3 regions of the Arthrobacter sp. OAP107 genome follow, and region 2 is predicted to be linked to each of the others. Evidence: riboswitches for the same ligand, from Rfam matches in the RefSeq annotation. Region 2 holds a riboswitch; each other region holds the start of a gene.
What was found. A riboswitch is a leader RNA that binds a small molecule or an ion and turns the genes downstream of it on or off. The one in region 2 is predicted to bind thiamine pyrophosphate.
Positions count from the first base shown of each region.

Region 1: another riboswitch for thiamine pyrophosphate. It lies ahead of ABIE00_RS00185 (ECF transporter S component); the one in region 2 lies ahead of thiO (glycine oxidase ThiO).
Region 3: another riboswitch for thiamine pyrophosphate. It lies ahead of thiC (phosphomethylpyrimidine synthase ThiC); the one in region 2 lies ahead of thiO (glycine oxidase ThiO).

Region 1 is NZ_JBEPOK010000001.1:40,954-46,814, reverse strand. Features, by position in the region: gene ABIE00_RS00195 (energy-coupling factor transporter transmembrane component T family protein) at 1-399, opposite strand, end outside; gene ABIE00_RS00190 (ABC transporter ATP-binding protein) at 396-2,021, opposite strand; partial or broken gene ABIE00_RS00185 (ECF transporter S component) at 2,021-2,667, opposite strand; TPP riboswitch at 2,738-2,881, opposite strand; gene ABIE00_RS00180 (heme-degrading domain-containing protein) at 3,001-3,552, shown strand; gene ABIE00_RS00175 (DUF4235 domain-containing protein) at 3,610-3,873, shown strand; gene ABIE00_RS00170 (hypothetical protein) at 4,221-5,861, shown strand, end outside.
Region 2 is NZ_JBEPOK010000001.1:1,364,909-1,370,769, reverse strand. Features, by position in the region: gene ABIE00_RS06440 (4a-hydroxytetrahydrobiopterin dehydratase) at 1-555, opposite strand, end outside; gene ABIE00_RS06435 (thiazole synthase) at 620-1,414, opposite strand; gene thiS (sulfur carrier protein ThiS) at 1,420-1,656, opposite strand; gene thiO (glycine oxidase ThiO) at 1,718-3,043, opposite strand; TPP riboswitch at 3,035-3,156, opposite strand; gene thiE (thiamine phosphate synthase) at 3,184-3,885, shown strand; gene ABIE00_RS06415 (ferritin-like fold-containing protein) at 3,911-4,597, opposite strand; gene ABIE00_RS06410 (RNB domain-containing ribonuclease) at 4,639-5,861, shown strand, end outside.
Region 3 is NZ_JBEPOK010000001.1:1,699,084-1,704,944, reverse strand. Features, by position in the region: gene ABIE00_RS07920 (hypothetical protein) at 1-424, opposite strand, end outside; gene ABIE00_RS07915 (VOC family protein) at 543-1,418, opposite strand; gene ABIE00_RS07910 (amidohydrolase family protein) at 1,497-2,579, opposite strand; TPP riboswitch at 2,676-2,783, shown strand; gene thiC (phosphomethylpyrimidine synthase ThiC) at 2,779-4,608, shown strand; gene ABIE00_RS07900 (alpha/beta fold hydrolase) at 4,695-5,429, opposite strand; gene ffh (signal recognition particle protein) at 5,486-5,861, opposite strand, start outside.

The sequences.
Region 1 (5,861 bases), 1.3 Mb from region 2:
GTCGGTGGGATCGGTGCAGCTCATCAGCAGCACCGCGGGCAGGGCGATGGCCAGGCCCCGGAGCAGAAAAGCCAGCCCCAGCTGAAGGGAACCTTCGCTCATGGACCAGAGTCCGACGTCGAGCAGTATCCTTCCGCTGTCCGGCGCCAGGATGGAGGTGCTCCAGCCGCCCACGGCGGCAGCCAGGATCAGCGGCCAGCCGCGCTGCCAGAGCAGCGAAAACGTGAGCCCGGCCAGCGGAAAGACCAGCAGCTCGCAGGCGAGGGCCACGGAGGCGGACATCCAGTCGATGGACAGCGCCAGTGCCAAAGTGACGAGGAAGACCGCGGCGAACTTGGCCAGCGGATTGGCTCGGGTCAGCACCGCCCGGTTTCCGGCGAGTGTCAGCGCTTCCCTCATGTCGCCGCCTGTTCTGGTGTCGGCTCAATGGCTCGCGGCTCGGGCCGGCCCCTGGAGCCCAGCCGGAGCTCGGTGCCGCCGAGCACATGGGTGAACTCCTCGTCGTGCGTCACGGACACCACGGCAGTGCCGGCGTCGAGCAGTTCGGAAAGGAACGAGGCAAGCTCCGCCCAGGTGTTGGCGTCCTGGCCGAACGTGGGCTCGTCCAGGACCAGCACCTGCGGGTGCGCGGCCAGGACCGTGGCCACCGACAACCGGCGCTTCTCACCGCCGGACAGGGTGTAGGGGTTGGCGTCCACCAGGTGCGTGAGGCGCAGGCGCTCCAGGAGTTCGTCGACGCGCTCCTCGCCGTGGCCCAGGTGGCGTGGGCCGAACTGCAGCTCGTCCAGGACGCGGCCGGTGACGAACTGGTGCTCGGGCTCCTGGAACACGGTGCCGATCCGTGAGATCAGGTGCTCGGCCTTCCACTTGTACGGGTCGATCCCGGCGCCGCCGCTCAGCTCAACGGTCGCGGAGACCTTGCCGTCCACCGGCGGCAGCAGCCCGGCGAGGGTCAGCGCAAAGGTGGACTTGCCGGCGCCGTTGGGACCTGTGACCGTCAGCGCCTCCCCCGCCCGGACCTGTGCCGTGACGTCGCGCAGCACGGGCTCCGGAGGTACGGAGCGGAAGCCGCGGCGCCGGGGACGTTCCCGCGACACCGCGAGCTTTTCGGCCGCGAGCAGCAGCTGGCCGCTATTGGTGTTGGATGCGGCGGCCGCGGTGCGGTGCCGGGTTTCGGGAACGTAGCCCGGGACCCAGACGCCGGCGGCGGTGAGCATCCCGCGGGCCTGTTCGAGGACCTCGTCCGGCGTGCCGTCGATCAGCACCGCGCCGTTCGCCGCCGACCCCGGCTGCAGAACCACAATGCGGTCCACCAGGTCTTTCCAGGCAGCAACCCGGTGCTCCACCACCACCAGGGTGGCCCCGGTCTTGTCGAGGCAGCGGCCCACGGCGTCCCGGACCTCCAGGACACCGGCGGGATCGAGGTTCGCGGTCGGCTCGTCCAACAGAATCAGTCCCGGCCTCATCGCCAGGATCCCGGCGAGCGCCAGGCGCTGCTTCTGGCCGCCGGACAGGGCCGACGTCGGGTGGTTCAGCGGCAGGTGAGCGAGTCCGACGTCGTCCAGTGCCTCGTGCACGCGGCGCCAGATCTCCTCGCGGGGGACTGAGAGGTTTTCGGCGCCGAAGGCGACGTCGTCGCCCAGACGGGAAAGCACCACCTGGGTTTCCGGGTCCTGCTGCATGAGTCCGGCACGGCCGCGCTGCGCGCGCGGCGGTGCGCCGTCGATGAGCAGCTCACCGCTTTCGTCGGCGTCGTCGGGGTCCGGCGCCGCGGTGCCCCGTGGACCGCCGTCATCCGCCGGACCGCCGCCGGAGTCGCTGTCCCCCAGTACGCCGGCCAAGGCGTGAAGCAGCGTGGATTTGCCGGCCCCGGAAGGGCCCAGCAGCATGACCCGTTCACCGGGTCGGATGTCCAGGTCCAGGGCGTGGACGGCCGGCCCGGTCCGGCCGGCGTGGCGCCAGCCCCAGCCGCGGGCGTGTACCGCGGCGGGGCGGACGCCGCCGTCGTGATGTGCGGGCATCAGGAGAAGACAGGCTCCGTGGCTGCCTTGCGGGACGCGAAGGAGCTCAGTACGCCCGTCCTGGGAAGGAGCTCAGTACGCCCGTCCTGGCCAGGCCGCGGGTGGCGATCCAGGACAGGGCACCGGCGATGACCGCGCCGGAGATGGCGCAGAACAGGATGTACGCGAGCTTGTCTCCCGCGGTGTAGGCGATGTTCCAGCCCCACGGTGCGAAGGAGTCGTTGAGGCCGCAGAACAGGCCGGCGCCGGCACCCGCAAGCAGCGAGGCCGGGAGGTTGAACTTGCGGTACAGCAGGGCGGCGAACACGAGCTCCGCACCCAGGCCCTGGAGGACGCCGGAAATCAGCACCGTGGTGCCGTACTGGGAGCCCATGATGAGCTCGCCGGTGGCCGCGACCGTTTCGCAGAACAGGGCGGCGCCGGGCTTGCGGATAATAAGCATGCCCAGGACCGCCGGGATCATCCAGCCGCCGGCGTACAGGCCGCTGAGCGGCGGGTAGACGGCGTTGACGGGAGTGGAGATGAGGTTGGCGCCCTGGGACCAGGCCCAGAAGATGACGCCGCCGGCAACGGCGATGAGCGCCGCCACCACGATGTCAGCCACGCGCCAGTTATAGCTGGTCTTCTTGATTGCTGCAGTTGTCATGATGGTCCTCCTGAGGAACAGGAGGGGAAAGCGTTCCCCGGCTGCAGGTGGCGGGGCCACTGCTGCCGGGCGCTCTGAGAACTCGACTCCCTTGCGCCGGTACTAGCCGGATCAGGTTCGAGGGTCTGCGGCTGTCCGCACTCTCAGCGCCCATCCGCGGCTGCTCTGGCATTTGCCTTTGCATCCCGACGGCGGCGCTCCCCTGTCGTGATAAATCTGCCCTTGTGGGCTGGTCCAGTTTACACCTCGGCGGCCCCGGAATCCCGGGGCCGCCGTCACAATCCGGGAGTCTTCCTGCGCGGCCGGGACAGCCGCCCGGAGTACATTGGGGCCATGACGCTACAGGACTCCGGCAGCGCTGCCCTGCCCGCCTTTGACCCCGATTCCGCCGAGGAGCAGCCAGCGGGATCCCTGCAAGCCCTGATCGGTCAGATCGAGGGTGAAATCGCCGAACTGCAGTTCCCGAGGTTCAGCAAGGACGACGCCCTGGCGCTCGGCCTGGAACTGGTTGAACGCGGCAAGGAGGACAACCTCCCCATTGCCATCGACATCACCAAGGGTGAACAGGTCCTCTTCCACGTGGCGCTCGAGGGTGCCACCCCGGACAACGAGGGCTGGGTGCGGGCCAAGCAGCGCACTGCCGTGCGCTATGAGGAGCCGTCGCTGCTGGTGGGCCTGCGCGGCAGGGCCGGCGGCGGACGGATCGAGGACAACGCCTGGTTCGACCAGTCCATCTACGCCGCCCACGGCGGGGCTTTCCCCATCTATGTTCGGGACGTGGGAGCGGTGGCCGTGGTCACGGTGTCCGGGCTGCCCCAAAAGGCGGACCATGACCTCGTGGTGCAGGCGTTGCGGGAAATCCACGGGTCCATGGGTCATGGCTAGCGTTTCATGCCGATAGGCTAGGCAGAGACCAGTGTTCATCACGCGAGGAGTTCCGGAATGAGTTTCTTGATCAAGCTGCTTGGCACGGGCATCAGCCTGCTGGCAGGATTCGCCGGCACCAAGGCCGTCGATACCATCTGGGAAAAGGTCACCGGGCAGAAGCCGCCTAAGGGTGACAAGGACGATGTCCCCACCACGATGCGCACAGCCCTGACGTTCGCCCTCATCTCCGCGTCCGTGAGCGCGGTCATCCAGGTGCTGGCCAACCGCGGCACGCAGCGGGCCATCACCCGCTTCGCGAAGACCCAGGACATCGTCTAGGCGCTGCGGCCCCTCGAATAGGGTGGGGCTGTGACTGCTGGCTTCGCCGGCCCGTTGGGTTTTTCCAAGCCCGGCAGCCCAATCTATAGACGTTCTGAACCGGCAGTGCTGATGACCTCGGCCGGACTCACAACAGCCGGACCCGGCGCCGCAGATCCGCGGAGCCGGGTCCGGCCATGTCAGCAGCTCCGCAACTGTGTTCCTTGCGCCGCGTGTGGTTACCGGACCCCCACCGATCTCCTGCGGCACACGATAGATCCAAGGTTTTTCCAACCCAAAATCCGAACGTTTTTCCAACCCGTGCCGCTTTTAGTGGATGCCATCAGCGTCTTTTCGAGGAGACAAAAATGGTATTCACCCCACATTTCCTGTCGGTCCAGCAACTGACCCCACGGCATCGGGCCCAGCACCCCGCATCCCGGCGCCGCGGAATTGCCGCCCTGACCGCCGTTCTTCTGGCCGCGACTGGCGCGGGAACCTCGCTGGCCGCCACCCAGGTAACCCAGACCAACACGACCAAGCTGACCGCCGTCGGCCCTGTCAACACCGAGTACGGTTTCCCGTCCTGGTACGAAGACAGCAACAAGACCCGCCTCGAGCTCTGCCTGGACGCGGAAAACCCGCTCTGCGGCTTCCTGCCCGGCGACATTCCGGACGAGACCGCACCCATTTCCTTCCCGGACAACTTCCCGGAAGAGGCGTTCTACATGCTCGCCAGCTCCGAACTGACCCTTCCCGGCGGTGGCCGCGCCGTCCTGGTCCTTGGCCTGGAAGCAGCTTTCGCCAACACGGTCACCCAAGGCGACCAGATCGTCTTCGGCCGGCAGCGCATCGTGGTCAAGGGCGGACCCGCCAACGCCACCCTGACATTCCAGCACCCCTACGGCACCATCACCATCGACACCGACGGCACCGGCGGAGGCAAGCTCGTCGAGGACATCTCCCCCGCCGTCGGCAACTTCTCCACGGCGCTCAAGAGCAACATCGGGCCGTTCCTGAAGTGGGACCCGGCCACCGCCCCGGCGGCGCCCGAAGGCTACCTCGGCGACCCGGGCCAGGACCACACCGTCACCGGCAGCCCGTTCGGCTACAACAAATTCTCCGTTAACGGCGGCGGTCTGTCCCTGGAAACGGACCAGTTCACCGTCCAGGGCAAGATCTCCACCAACCAGGGCGTCAACGGCGACAGCGCCGTCGTGAACGGCAACATGATCGACGTGTTCGCCAGCAGCGGCAACGGCGCCCAGCTCCAGGTGGACGGCCAGGCCGGCGTTTTCGAGACCACCCCCATGCTCAGCGATCCCGACACTGGCCGGTACTACGCCCGTGTCCAGTTCACCGGAACCGCCCCCTCCACCGTGAAGATCACCAACATCGGCGACAAGCCCGCCAGCAGCAGCCAGATCAACGTCACCAAACCCAGCGGCGTCATGGTCACCAAGGCCCTCTACGACGGAACCAACCTGACCGTCGGCGCCATTTCCACCGTCGGCTACCCGCTGACCGTCACCGGCCTGGGAACCCTTGAGGCACCGGCCACCGCGGGAACGCCGGCCGAAAAGACCTTCGCTGTCAAGGCTCCCCCGGCCAGCGTCACCGTGAAAACCGGGGACGGCGGTACCGCTTCACTGCCCGTGACAGTCTCCGGCGGCGCGGCGTCCGCGACGGGCCTGCCCGCCGTCACTCCGGCCCCGGATCCAGGCCCCGTCGTCGACACCGGCAGCGGCTCCGTCCCCGGCGCAACGCAGCCGGCGACGGCGGTAGCCACCGCCGCGTCGACCTCCATCACCCGCGGCGGAACCGTCCAGCTGGACGGCAGTGCCTCCACCGGCGCCGCCAGCTACAAGTGGCTCCAGGTCAGCGGACCCGCCGTCAGCTTCTCCAGCGACACGGCCGCCAAACCCACCATCACCGTCCCGTTCTACGCCAAAACCGCGGACACGGCACCGTTGACCGCCAAGTCCAACGATCCCATCCAGCTCCAGCTG
Region 2 (5,861 bases):
GGTTGCGGCCGTCTTCTCCAGGGCGGGCGCCGATTCGGCCTTCGAGCGGTGGACGTCCAAATGCAGGCGGTTGTCATTGGGGGTTGCGGTCTCCTGGAACCACACCCCGGGACCCCGGCCGTACGGGTCCACCAGGTCCCCGAACCTGCCCTTCCGGTAACCGAGCGCCACGCGCCAGACCTCGGAAATCTCCGCGGCATCGGCGGTGTCGACGCCGATGTCCACCGTCCGGTACAGGCCGGGCTGGGCCTCGGCCCCGGCCGACGCGGCCGCGCTGACCGAGGCGGCGGCCCCGGTATCCCGTGTGGTCACCTCGCCCCCGACGTCGTGGGAACTGAACCGGATGAACACCCGGTTGTAGCGCCAGTCCAGGTCCGGGTGGTGGTCCATGTCCTCTGCCACACGCCCGACGGCGGCAATCAGCTCCAGCGCGGCGGCCGCCGTCGGCGTCTTATAGACGGTGACCAGGCCGCCCTGCCGGTAACGCCAGTCGGGAAGGCCCGCGAGCGCTTCGTCGATCTGGGGTCGGGTGAGGATGTCTTCCCTGGCGGCCACGGTGCATTTCCTATGTGGGAACTGTTGAGCCTGCCGCCGCCGGGCCGCCAGGGATTTGCCGGGCTTAGAGGAACTCGGCCCGGCCCTCCATGGCCGACGAGGCCAGGGCATGCTCACGGCGCGGGATCCGCCCGGCCGCACGCGCCAGCCTACCGGCGGCGACGGCATGTTTGAAGGCCCCGGCCATGAGTGCGGGGTTCTGCGCGCGCGTGACAGCCGTGGCCAGCAGCACGGCGTCGCAGCCCAGCTCCATGGCCAGTGCCGCGTCCGATGCTGTGCCGATCCCGGCGTCCAGGACCACGGGAACGGAGGCCCGCGACACGATCAGCTCGATGTTGTGCGGATTGAGGATGCCCAGGCCCGTGCCGATTGGTGCTCCCAGCGGCATGACGGCCGAGGCTCCCAGATTTTCGAGCCGCAGTGCCAGGACGGGATCGTCGTTGGTGTAGGCGAAGACCTTGAAGCCGCGGTTGACCAGCTGCTCCGTGGCGTCCACGAGCTCCACGGCGTCAGGCAGCAGCGTGTGCTCATCCGCGATGACCTCGAGCTTGACCCAGTCGGTCTCCAGCGCCTCACGGGCCAGCTCGGCCGTCATGACCGCGTCCCGCGCCGTGAAGCAGCCGGCGGTGTTGGGGAGCACGCGGATGTTGTGGTCCACCAGCAGCTGGAAGAGCGAGCCCGTTTCGGCCGGCGAGTAGCGCCGCATCGCAACTGTGGTCAGCTGGGTGCCGGAGGCGACCAGCGCTGAGCCGAGACCGTCCAGGCTCGGGGCGCCGCCGGTGCCCATGATGAGCCGCGAGGTCAGTTCCACCCCGTCAATGACCAGGCTGTCTGCTGTTTCAATCAATGTTTCTGCCATCGTGCTCATCCTCCTTGGACTGCCGTGACCAGTTCGATCTCGTCGCCCTCGGCGAGGGCGGTGCTGTGCCACTGGCTGCGCGGCACGACCGCTGCATTGCGCGCCACCGCCACTCCCAGTCGCTGGCCGTCGGCGGCCTGTCCGTTGGCGGACAGGCGGCGCCCCGTGACCTGGCTGACAAGCGAGGTGACCGAGGCGCCCTCGCCTACTTCCTGTTCGATACCGTTCAGAGTGATGTTCATGCTGGTTCCTTGTTCGGGTCAAATGTGACGCGGGTCATGACGGAGATTCGCTGGGCAGCCATCACCCAGGGGCAGGGCTGAGTCCAGCGGCGGCCTGCAGCGCGGCGGATTTCGCCGGGCCGGACTTCGCCGGGCCGGATTCACCCTTGTCCTGGAGCCCGGGGGAAAACCGGCCCGGACGGAACGCGGACCAGCGCGGGTCGCGGGTGCCGTCCATGAGCTGGCGGCAGATCACTGCTGCCGCCGGGGTCAGCAGGACGCCGTGGCGGAAGAACCCGGTGGCGATGATGAGGCCGGCCACGTCCGTCCCGGGTTCCTGCCCGGGATCCTGCGCCGCCCCGGGCCCGCCGGGCAGCCGGCCGAGCAGCGGCGCGTTGTCCGGTGTGCCCGGCCGCGCCCGGGCCGTGGCTTCGAGGAGCTCGAGCTCGGCGACGGCCGGCACCAGGACCTGGGCGTCGCGCAGCAGCTGGTAGACACCGCCGGCGCTCGTGCCCGGTACGCCGTCCTCGCGCTGGGTGGCGCCCACCACCACCGTGCCGTCCTGGCGCGGCACGATGTAGACGGGCACGCCCCGCACCATGCCGCGGACTGTCGCGGTGAGCAGGGGCTGCAGGTGTGCGGGCACCTTGAGGCGAAGGATGTCGCCGTAGACCGGGCGCAGCGGCAACTGCAGGCCTGCGGGCAGGTCTTGCAGCTGCGCCGCGCCCAGGCCGTTGGCCACCACCGTCTCGGCGGCTCTGACAGTGCCGCCGCCGGCAAGCCGTACTCCGCCGACCCGGCCGCCGTCCCAGAGCAGGCCGGCGGCAGGCTCCCGCACCGCGTATCCGTCCACCGCCGCGATCTCCTGGCCATGACCGGCCAGCCCGGCTGCAATCGCCCGGACCAGCCTGCGCGGATCCACCTGGTGGTCCGCCGGGATGTCCAGGGCGCAGGAGATTCCGGGGCTGAGCAGCGGCTCCCTGGAACGAGCCTCCCGGATGGTCAGCGGTTCGACAACCAGGCCGTGGGTCCGCTGCACGTCCCGCAGGTCCATCAGGGCCCGGCGGTCGGCGGGATCGGCACCCACCGCAAGGGTCGGCGTCGTCAGGTACCCGGCATCCTCGCCGGCGGTGAGCGTGCCGGCAAACTCCGGCCATCTGGCGGAGGACTCCAGCATCAGCTCCAGGAGCCCTTCCTCCTGGTAATGCAGTTCGCTGACCGGGGCCAGCATGCCGGCCGCGGCCCAGCTTGCGCCGCTGCCCGGGGCTTCGTCGATGAGCACCACGGAACGGCCGGAGCGCCGTGCCTCCCAGGCGATCCCGTGGCCTACAACGCCGCCGCCGATGACGGCCACATCCGCCTCAAGACAAATGGCGGCACGTTTTGGGCCGCTGGTTTCAGGATTCATGCAATTCCTTCCCTACGCCGGTACTAACCGGATCAGGTCAAGCGGTCGGCTCTGACGCCCTCTCAGCCCTGCGCCTTTTATGACAGCAGTAACGGGCTCCCGCGGTACCTGCCCAGTTTAGAGGAACTAAGGTGGTTGCCATGACCCAGCACTCTGCCCACACCGCCGCCCGCCTGTACCTCTGCACCGACGCCCGCAAGGAGCGCGGGGACTTTGCGGACTTCGTGGACGCGGCGTTTGCCGGCGGCGTGGACATCATCCAGCTGCGGGATAAGAGCATCGAGGCGGCCGAGGAACTCGAACTGCTGGAGATCGTCCATGCCGCCGCCCGCAGGCACGGCCGGCTGTGGGCCGTGAACGACCGCGCCGATATCGCGTCCATCGCCGGCGCACCGGTGTTCCACATTGGCCAGAAGGACCTGCCGCTCCGCGCCGCCCGGAAGCTGCTGCACGATGCCACCGTCATCGGACTGTCCACCCACAGCACGGAGCAGGTGGACGCCGCCATCGCCGCGGCTCACGGGCGCAGCGGCCTGGACTATTTCTGTGTAGGCCCGCTGTGGGCCACCCCCACGAAGCCCGGGCGGGCCGCCGTCGGGCTCGATTTGGTGCGCTACGCCGCGGAGGCTGTCCGCAGCGCGAATGAGGAACGGGTGGGCGGCCTGCTGCTGCCCTGGTTCGCGATCGGCGGGATCGACCGCACGAACGTGGAGCAGGTCCTGGCGGCAGGAGCCAGCCGGATCGTCGTCGTCCGCGCCATCACCGAGGCCCCAGACCCCTCGGCCGCCGCGGCCGAACTGCTCGACGCCCTGGATGCAACGGCGCCGGCCGCCGTCTCCTAAGCCGCCGTCTCGTGCGGAGAAACCGCTACCCGCTGAGGCCCAGCTGGACCATCCGCCGGGAATGGTTCTCCGCGACTTCGGCGGTGATGCCCCGCATCAGCTCGCGCGCGGTGGCGTCCGTGGCGGCCGGTTCCGCCTCGACGAACAGCTCGCTCAGAAAGGCGTGTTCGTGGCCCACGCGCTGGGCCTGTGTGATCGCTTCGCCCAGGAGCCGGCGGCCCCACAGCGCGAGCCGGGACGCAAGCCGGGGGTCGTCGGCCAGTGCTCCCTTGAGCCGGTCCCGGAGTACGGCCGTGGCTTCTTCCGACGACTGGATCTGCTGGATGAGGTCGCGCGTTCCGGGATCCACGAACCGGGCCACCGCCTGGTAGAAATCGGCGGAAACGGTGTCCACCACATAGGCCTTCATCAATGATTCGTACCAGTCTGCCGGACGGGTCCGTTCGTGGAAGTGGTCCACAGCCGACTGGAACGGCAGCATCGCATTTTCGACGTCGACGCCCATCTCCGCCAGCTTGGCGCTCACCAGTTCATAATGCTGGAATTCGACGACCGCAATCCTGCCGATCACGGCCCGGTCGTGCAGCGTGGGTGAGTAGCGGGCGTCAGAGGAGAGCCGCTCGAACGCGGACAATTCGCCATATGCCATCACGCCGAACAGATCTGCGACGAATCGGTCGTAGCGAGCGGTGTCAGCCGAGGATGTGCCCATAATCCAAGACTAACGGCGCAATTCGGGCTAACCTGATTTTCGTGTCACATCATCGTCTGTCGCCCAGCGTCCACGAGCAGACCAATGCGCTCGCGGACGCCCTGAGCGCTCTACGGACGGAGCTGGAGCTTCCCGGGGACTTCCCCGAGGATGTGCTCAAGGAAGCAGAAGCCGCCGTGGCGGACCGGCAGTTTCCGGACCTGGACCTGACCGGAGTGGACTTCCTGACCATCGATCCGCCGTCGTCCACCGACCTGGACCAGGCACTGTTCATCGAACGCCACGGTGAGGGCTACCGGATCCTCTACGCCATTGCCGACGTTCCGTCCTTCGTGCAGCCGGGCGGCGCGCTCGACGCCGAGACCCGCCGCCGGGGGCAGACGTTCTACGCTCCGGACGGCCGGATTCCGCTGCATCCGGAGGTGATCAGCGAGAACGCCGGCAGCCTGCTGGCCGGGCAGCTGTGCTCCGCCTTTGTCTGGGAGTTCGAACTCGACGCCGCCGCCGAGGTGGTGTCCGTGCTGGTGCGCCGGGCCGCCGTGCGCAGCCGGGCCAAGCTCGACTACAAAGGCGTCCAGGCGGACCTGGATGCCGGCACCGCCCCGCCCATGCTGCAGCTGCTGCGGGAGGTGGGGCGCAAGCGCGTGGACCTTGAGCGGGCCCGCGGCGGTGCCAGCCTGAACATGCCGGAACAGGAGATTGTCCAGCTGCCCGACGGCGGCTACCGGATCGTGGCGGTCCCCCAGCTGCCGGTAGAGGACTGGAACGCCCAGATTTCGCTCATGACCGGGATGGCCGCCGCTTCGCTGATGCTCAACGGCAAGGTAGGGATCCTGCGCACCATGCCGGCCCCGGATGAACGCTCGCTCAGCCACTTCAAGCGCCAGACAGCCGCGCTGGGCAAGCCGTGGGACGGGCAGGAAAGCTACGGCGAGTACCTGCGCACCCTCGACCCCACCGACCACGGCCAACTGGCCATCCTCCATTCGGCCGGCATGCTCTTCCGCGGAGCCGCGTACACGCATTTCGACGGAACCGTCCCGGAGGACGCCGTCCAGTCAGCCATCGGCACCGCGTACGCGCACACCACCGCACCGCTGCGCCGGCTCGTGGACCGGTTCGTCCTGGTCATCTGCGAGGCCCTGAGCAACAACAGGCCGGTGCCTGCCTGGGCGCGCGAGGCGCTCCCCTCGCTGCCCGAAATCATGGCGTACTCCGACCAGCTGGCGGCAAGGATGGAACGCCTTGCCCTGGACACCGTCGA
Region 3 (5,861 bases), 330 kb from region 2:
AGACGTAGAGGCCGGTCCTGTTGCCTTCGTCCACAGTGCCGGCGAGCTCTGCCAGCTGCTGGACGTATTTCCTGGCTTCCCCGGCACCAAACGGCATGTCGTCCTCGGCTGCCCAGCGCTCGGCCACGTCGTCCAGGACGTTGCCTTCGCCCTCGGACTCGTACGTGAGGAGCTCAGCGAGCGCCCGGACCATCGCCGCCGGCACGCCCAGCAGTGAATCGCTGGCCACGTCAACCATGGCCAGCTCGTAGTCCGCGCCCGCGGCGTGCACCGCGGCACCGGCGAGGTCGCCGAGCTGTTCGATCTCAAAATCACTGATGCCGGCGATCCGGATGCCGTCCCCGGCGGCCGCACCGCCTGCCAGCGCCTCTGCGCGCTTGAGGGCGTCGTTGTGGGTGGCGACAAACACTTCCGTGAAGCCCATGGATTCGTCCTCATTCCGTCGGCGTGCATGCCCCGGCGGTGCCGGGGCCCTTCGAATGTCAGCGTAACCCAACCGGGCCCCCTGGGCTTAGCGCACTGGGCCTACGGAACAGCGACGCTTATCGAACAGCGACGCGAAGGCGGTTGCGCCACGGATCCTCGAACCGGAGCTCGGCGCCGGTGTGGTGCGATTCGACTCCGGCGACCTTGAGGCGGTCGGCGAGGGCGCCGACGTCGTCCCCCGACGTGACCTCGATGAGAACCTCGCCGAGGCCCAGGGTGTCCCGGCGCGGACCGGCGCCGCGGCTGTTCCAGACGTTCATGGCCATGTGGTGGTGGTAGCCGCCGGCGGACACAAACAGGGCTTGGCCGTGCCAGCCCGCCGTTTTTTCGAATCCCAGGGTGCCGACGTAGAAGTCGTGGGCTGACTGCACGTCGCCGACCTGAAGGTGGACATGCCCCACCTCGGCGCCCGTGCCGCGCTGGCCCCCCACCGCTTCTTGGGTGAGGTGCTCCTGAAGATACCGCTGGGGCGGGAGCGCCAGGCTGTCCATGACGACGTTCTTGCCCTCCCAGGACCATGCCGAACGCGGGCGGTCCCAGTAGAGTTCTATCCCGTTGCCTTCCGGATCGGTGAAGTAGAAGGCCTCACTGACCAGGTGGTCGGCGCTGCCCACGAAAGCCTGAGGCTCATACTGGGCTGCGCTGGCAACGGTGGCGGCGAGCGAGGACTGGTCCCCGAAGAGGAGTGCCGTGTGGAAGAGACCGGCCTCGCCCCGGCCGGGGATATTGAGGCCCGGAGCGGGAGCGAGGTGGACCAGCGGCGTGTTGAGCCGGCCAAGGTAGAGGCCGCCGTCCTGCTCGGCGACGACATCGAGCCCGAGGGCGCGCTGGTAGTAGTCGGTCATGAGCTTCATGTCGCCCACCTTGAGCATGACGGTGCCCATCGTGAGGTCGGCAGGAAGCAAGTCCTGGCTGCTGTCTGCTGCTGTCATTGAATACTCCCGAATGTCCGGACCACCGGATTTCGGCAGCCTCTACATCTCTAAATTACTTGAAGCTTCAATTTATTCCTAATGGATGATCTTGCCGCGAAGCACCACGTTCGAGAGGCTGCGGATGGTCTCCGGCACGGCGCGGGGGTCCTCCCGGCAGACCACCACGTCCGCCGCTGCCCCTTCCGCCAGGCCTTCGGCGCCGAGCCAGCGGCGCGCCCGCCAGCAGGCCGCGTCCAGCGCCGCCGGAGCCGGCAGCCCGGCGGCGTGCAGTTCGAGGATTTCGTCCGCGATGCGGCCGTGGCGGATCACGCTGCCGGCGTCAGTTCCCGCGTAAATTTCGACGCCGGCTTCGTAGGCCTCCAGGACGCGCTCACGACGGCGGGAGAACAGCGCCCGCATGTGCCCGGCATACCGCGGAAACTTCGGCTCGGCCTGCGCGGCGATGTCCGGGAAGGTGGCGATGTTGATGAGTGTCGGCACGATCGGCACCTGCTGCTCGACGAACCGGGGAATGTGCCTGGGCAGCAAGCCCGTGGCGTGCTCGATGCAGTCGATACCTGCGTCCAGCATGTCATCCAGGGTGTCCTCGCCGAAGCAGTGCGCCGTGACCCTCGCCCCTTCGTCGTGCGCGGCCCGGACCGCGTCCCGCACGGCAGTGGCCGGGAACGACGGCATGAGGTCGCCGGCCGTCCGGTCGATCCAGTCCCCCACCAGCTTGACCCAGCCATCACCTTCGCGCGCCTGCTTGCGCACCGCCTCCACGAGGCCCTCCGGTTCGACTTCCACCGCGAAATTCCTCAGGTAACGGCGGGACCGGGCAATGTGCCGGCCGGACCGGATGATGCGCGGCGTGTCGTCCCGCTGCTGCAGCCACCGGGTGTCGCTGGCAGCCCCGGCGTCACGGACCAGCAGCGTCCCGGCGTTGCGGTCCGTCATGGCCTGGTCATATGCCACGTCGTCGTCCACGGCACCGCCCGGGCCCAGCCCGATATGGCAGTGGGCATCGGCGAAACCGGGCAGGACCCAGCCATCCAGGACGGCGTCCGGCCGCCGGCCCGGAGGATCAAACGTCAGCTTCCCGTCCACGGACCAGAGCCCCCTGCGTTCCTTGTCCGCAGCAGTGAGCACGGGTCCGCTGAATTCGATGATGTGCGCCATGGCTTCCAGCTTAATCGGCTTCCGTGGCGGCAAACGGCCCCGCCGGAGCGGCTTCTCACAGATGGACAGGTCCAATCCGCGGTGTGGTAGCTTCGTTTACGACCACACGGGGGCCCCTGCAGGGGCTGAGATCAGGCTGGCGCAGCCTGCGACCGTTGAACCTGTCCGGGTAATGCCGGCGAAGGAAGTGAGCAGTAAATTGAGCACCCAGGAATCACAGCTGAGCCCTGCCCAAATTGACGCAGCCCAAAGCGAAACCGCCGGTAATGCTGCCGGCAGTGTCACGCAGTCGCTGAAATCCCATTCACTGGCCTACCTGGAAGGTGACGGCCTGCGGGTTCCGGTGACGGAAATCGCCCTGGAGCCCTCACCCAACGGCGAGCAGAACGAGCCGCTGAGGGTTTACCGCACGGCGGGTCCGGGCAGCGACCCCGTGGTGGGCCTCGCGCCGTTCCGTTCGGAATGGATTACGGCCCGCGCGGACACGGAGACGTACGACGGACGTGAACGGAACCTGCTCGACGACGGCAAGTCAGCCGTGCGCCGCGGTGCGGCTTCCGCGGAGTGGAAGGGCGCCCGGCCGGTGCCCCGCCGGGCGGCGGAAGGCAAGACCGTGACGCAGATGCACTATGCGCGGCAGGGCGTCATCACCCCCGAAATGCGTTTCGTGGCCCTCCGCGAAAACTGCGATGTGGAACTGGTCCGCAGCGAACTCGCCGCCGGACGGGCCATCATCCCCAGCAACATCAACCACCCGGAATCCGAGCCGATGATCATCGGCAAGGCGTTCCTGGTGAAGATCAACGCCAATATCGGCAACTCGGCCGTCACCAGCTCCATCGCCGAGGAGGTGGACAAGCTGCAATGGGCCACCCAGTGGGGCGCAGACACGGTCATGGACCTGTCCACGGGCGACGATATCCACACGACGCGTGAGTGGCTCATCCGCAACTCCCCCGTGCCGATCGGCACAGTGCCGATCTACCAGGCCCTGGAAAAGGTCAACGGCGAAGCGAACGCCCTCACGTGGGAAATATTCCGCGACACCGTCATCGAGCAGTGCGAACAGGGCGTGGACTACATGACCATCCACGCCGGCGTGCTGCTGCGGTACGTGCCGCTCACGGCGAACCGCGTGACCGGCATCGTGTCCCGCGGCGGGTCGATCATGGCCGGCTGGTGCCTGGCCCACCACCAGGAAAACTTCCTGTACACCCACTTCGACGAACTCTGCGAGATCTTCGCAAAGTACGACGTCTCCTTCTCCCTGGGCGACGGTCTCCGGCCGGGCGCGACGGCGGACGCCAACGACGCCGCGCAGTTCGCCGAACTGGACACGCTGGCTGAGCTGACCCAGCGGGCCTGGGAGTACGACGTCCAGGTCATGGTCGAGGGGCCGGGGCACATCCCGTTCCACCTGGTGCGCGAGAACGTTGAGCGCCAGCAGGAGCTCTGCAAGGGTGCGCCCTTCTACACGCTCGGACCGCTGGTCACGGACGTGGCCCCCGGCTACGACCACATCACCTCGGCCATCGGTGCCACCGAAATCGCCCGCTACGGCACGGCAATGCTCTGCTACGTCACGCCCAAGGAACACCTGGGCCTGCCGAACAAGGACGATGTGAAGACGGGCGTCATCACATACAAGATCGCCGCGCACGCCGCCGACCTTGCCAAGGGGCACCCCGGCGCGAACGAGCGGGACGATGCCCTGTCCAAGGCCCGGTTCGAGTTCCGGTGGCGCGACCAGTTCGCGCTGTCGCTGGACCCGGTGACGGCCGAGTCCTTCCACGACGAGACACTGCCTGCGGAGCCCGCCAAGACCGCACACTTCTGCTCGATGTGTGGGCCCAAGTTCTGCTCCATGCGGATCAGCCAGGACATCCGGAACGAATACGGCTCAGCCGAAGCGCAGGCCGCCCTCGCCGAGATGGCGGAGGGCATGCGCGAGAAGAGCCAGGAATTCCTCGCTGCAGGCGGAAAGGTCTACCTGCCGGAGCTGCGGCTTCCGGAATCGGCGCGCAACTAGGTTCTTCGGGCTTCCGTCCAAGGAGTTCCGACCAAGGGGTTCCGTCCGGCTGGCATTGGGGGCCGGCCGGGCGGGGCCCGGATCTTTTATGACGCCCGGGGCTGCTGCCGCTGGCTGACCTCGGCGATGAATGACCGGATGTAGCGGTCGCCCTCCGGTGAATCGTGGGGCCGGTGCCCTCCGGCAGCGATGCGGTGCAGGGCACCGGTCTCGCGCAGGTAGCCGGCGATCTCCTCGTACAGCGGCTCCCAGCCGCCGGTGAGCACCAGGGTGGGAACACCCGGCACGATCTGCAGCGGCGCCTCCCATGGCGGTGCCTGCAGCCGCAGCCTGCGCGCAGCGCGCTTCGCTTCGGGGGTACTGGGCTCCGGCGTGTCCGCGGCGAAGGCGCGGTGCAGGAACTCGCGCTCGTAATCGTCGTCGCCTAGCTGGTGCCGGACCTCAAACAGGGGCTCCATCAGGGCGCGGTGCCCGGCGGTGGCAGGCAGGTCGGCCGTGAGCGACAGGCAGGCCGGTTCCACGAGCGTCAGCGAGAAGACCAGGTCAGGGCGCTCGACGGCGGCCATCATCGCGGCGATCGCGCCCTGCGAATGCGCCACCACGTGGCCCCCGGCGGCCCCGCGGCCGTCGTCGGCCAGTGAACGCAGCACAATGCGGGCGTCCCCGGCAAAGTCGGTCTCCAGCGGTTCGGCCTCGGCGTCAAAGCCGTGGCGCCGCAGAAACAGGGCGTCGTACCGCAGGGCCATGCCGTGCTGGCGAGGCCACGCCGCGGAGCCGAAATTTCCGGCACCGTGGACGAACACTACGCGCTGCTTATACATGACCCAACCTTATGGCAGCGGTCTGACATCGGCGCAGGCCGACATGACCATGCGCCCTATTTGCCGCCCATGAACTTGTCGAAGCCCTTAGGCAGGTTCAGCTGGGACGGATCGAAGTCGCCCGACTGCTGGCCGAAGGCTGCTCCCGTGGGTACCGCCTTGGCCCCCGCAGCACGCCTGGCCTCGGCTTCGCGGAGCTCCTGGGCTGCCTTGGCAGGATTGCCGGAACGCGCCTTCTTCTTGGGCGCGTTCTTGCCGCCCTTGCGGGCACCGCCGGCCCCCATGCCGGGCATCCCGGGCATTCCCGGCATGCCGCCGCCCTGGGCCATCTTCTTCATCATCTTCTGGGCCTGGGCGAAGCGTTCCAGCAGGCCGTTGACCTCAGACACGTGCACACCTGAACCGCGGGCGATGCGGGCCCGGCGGGAACCG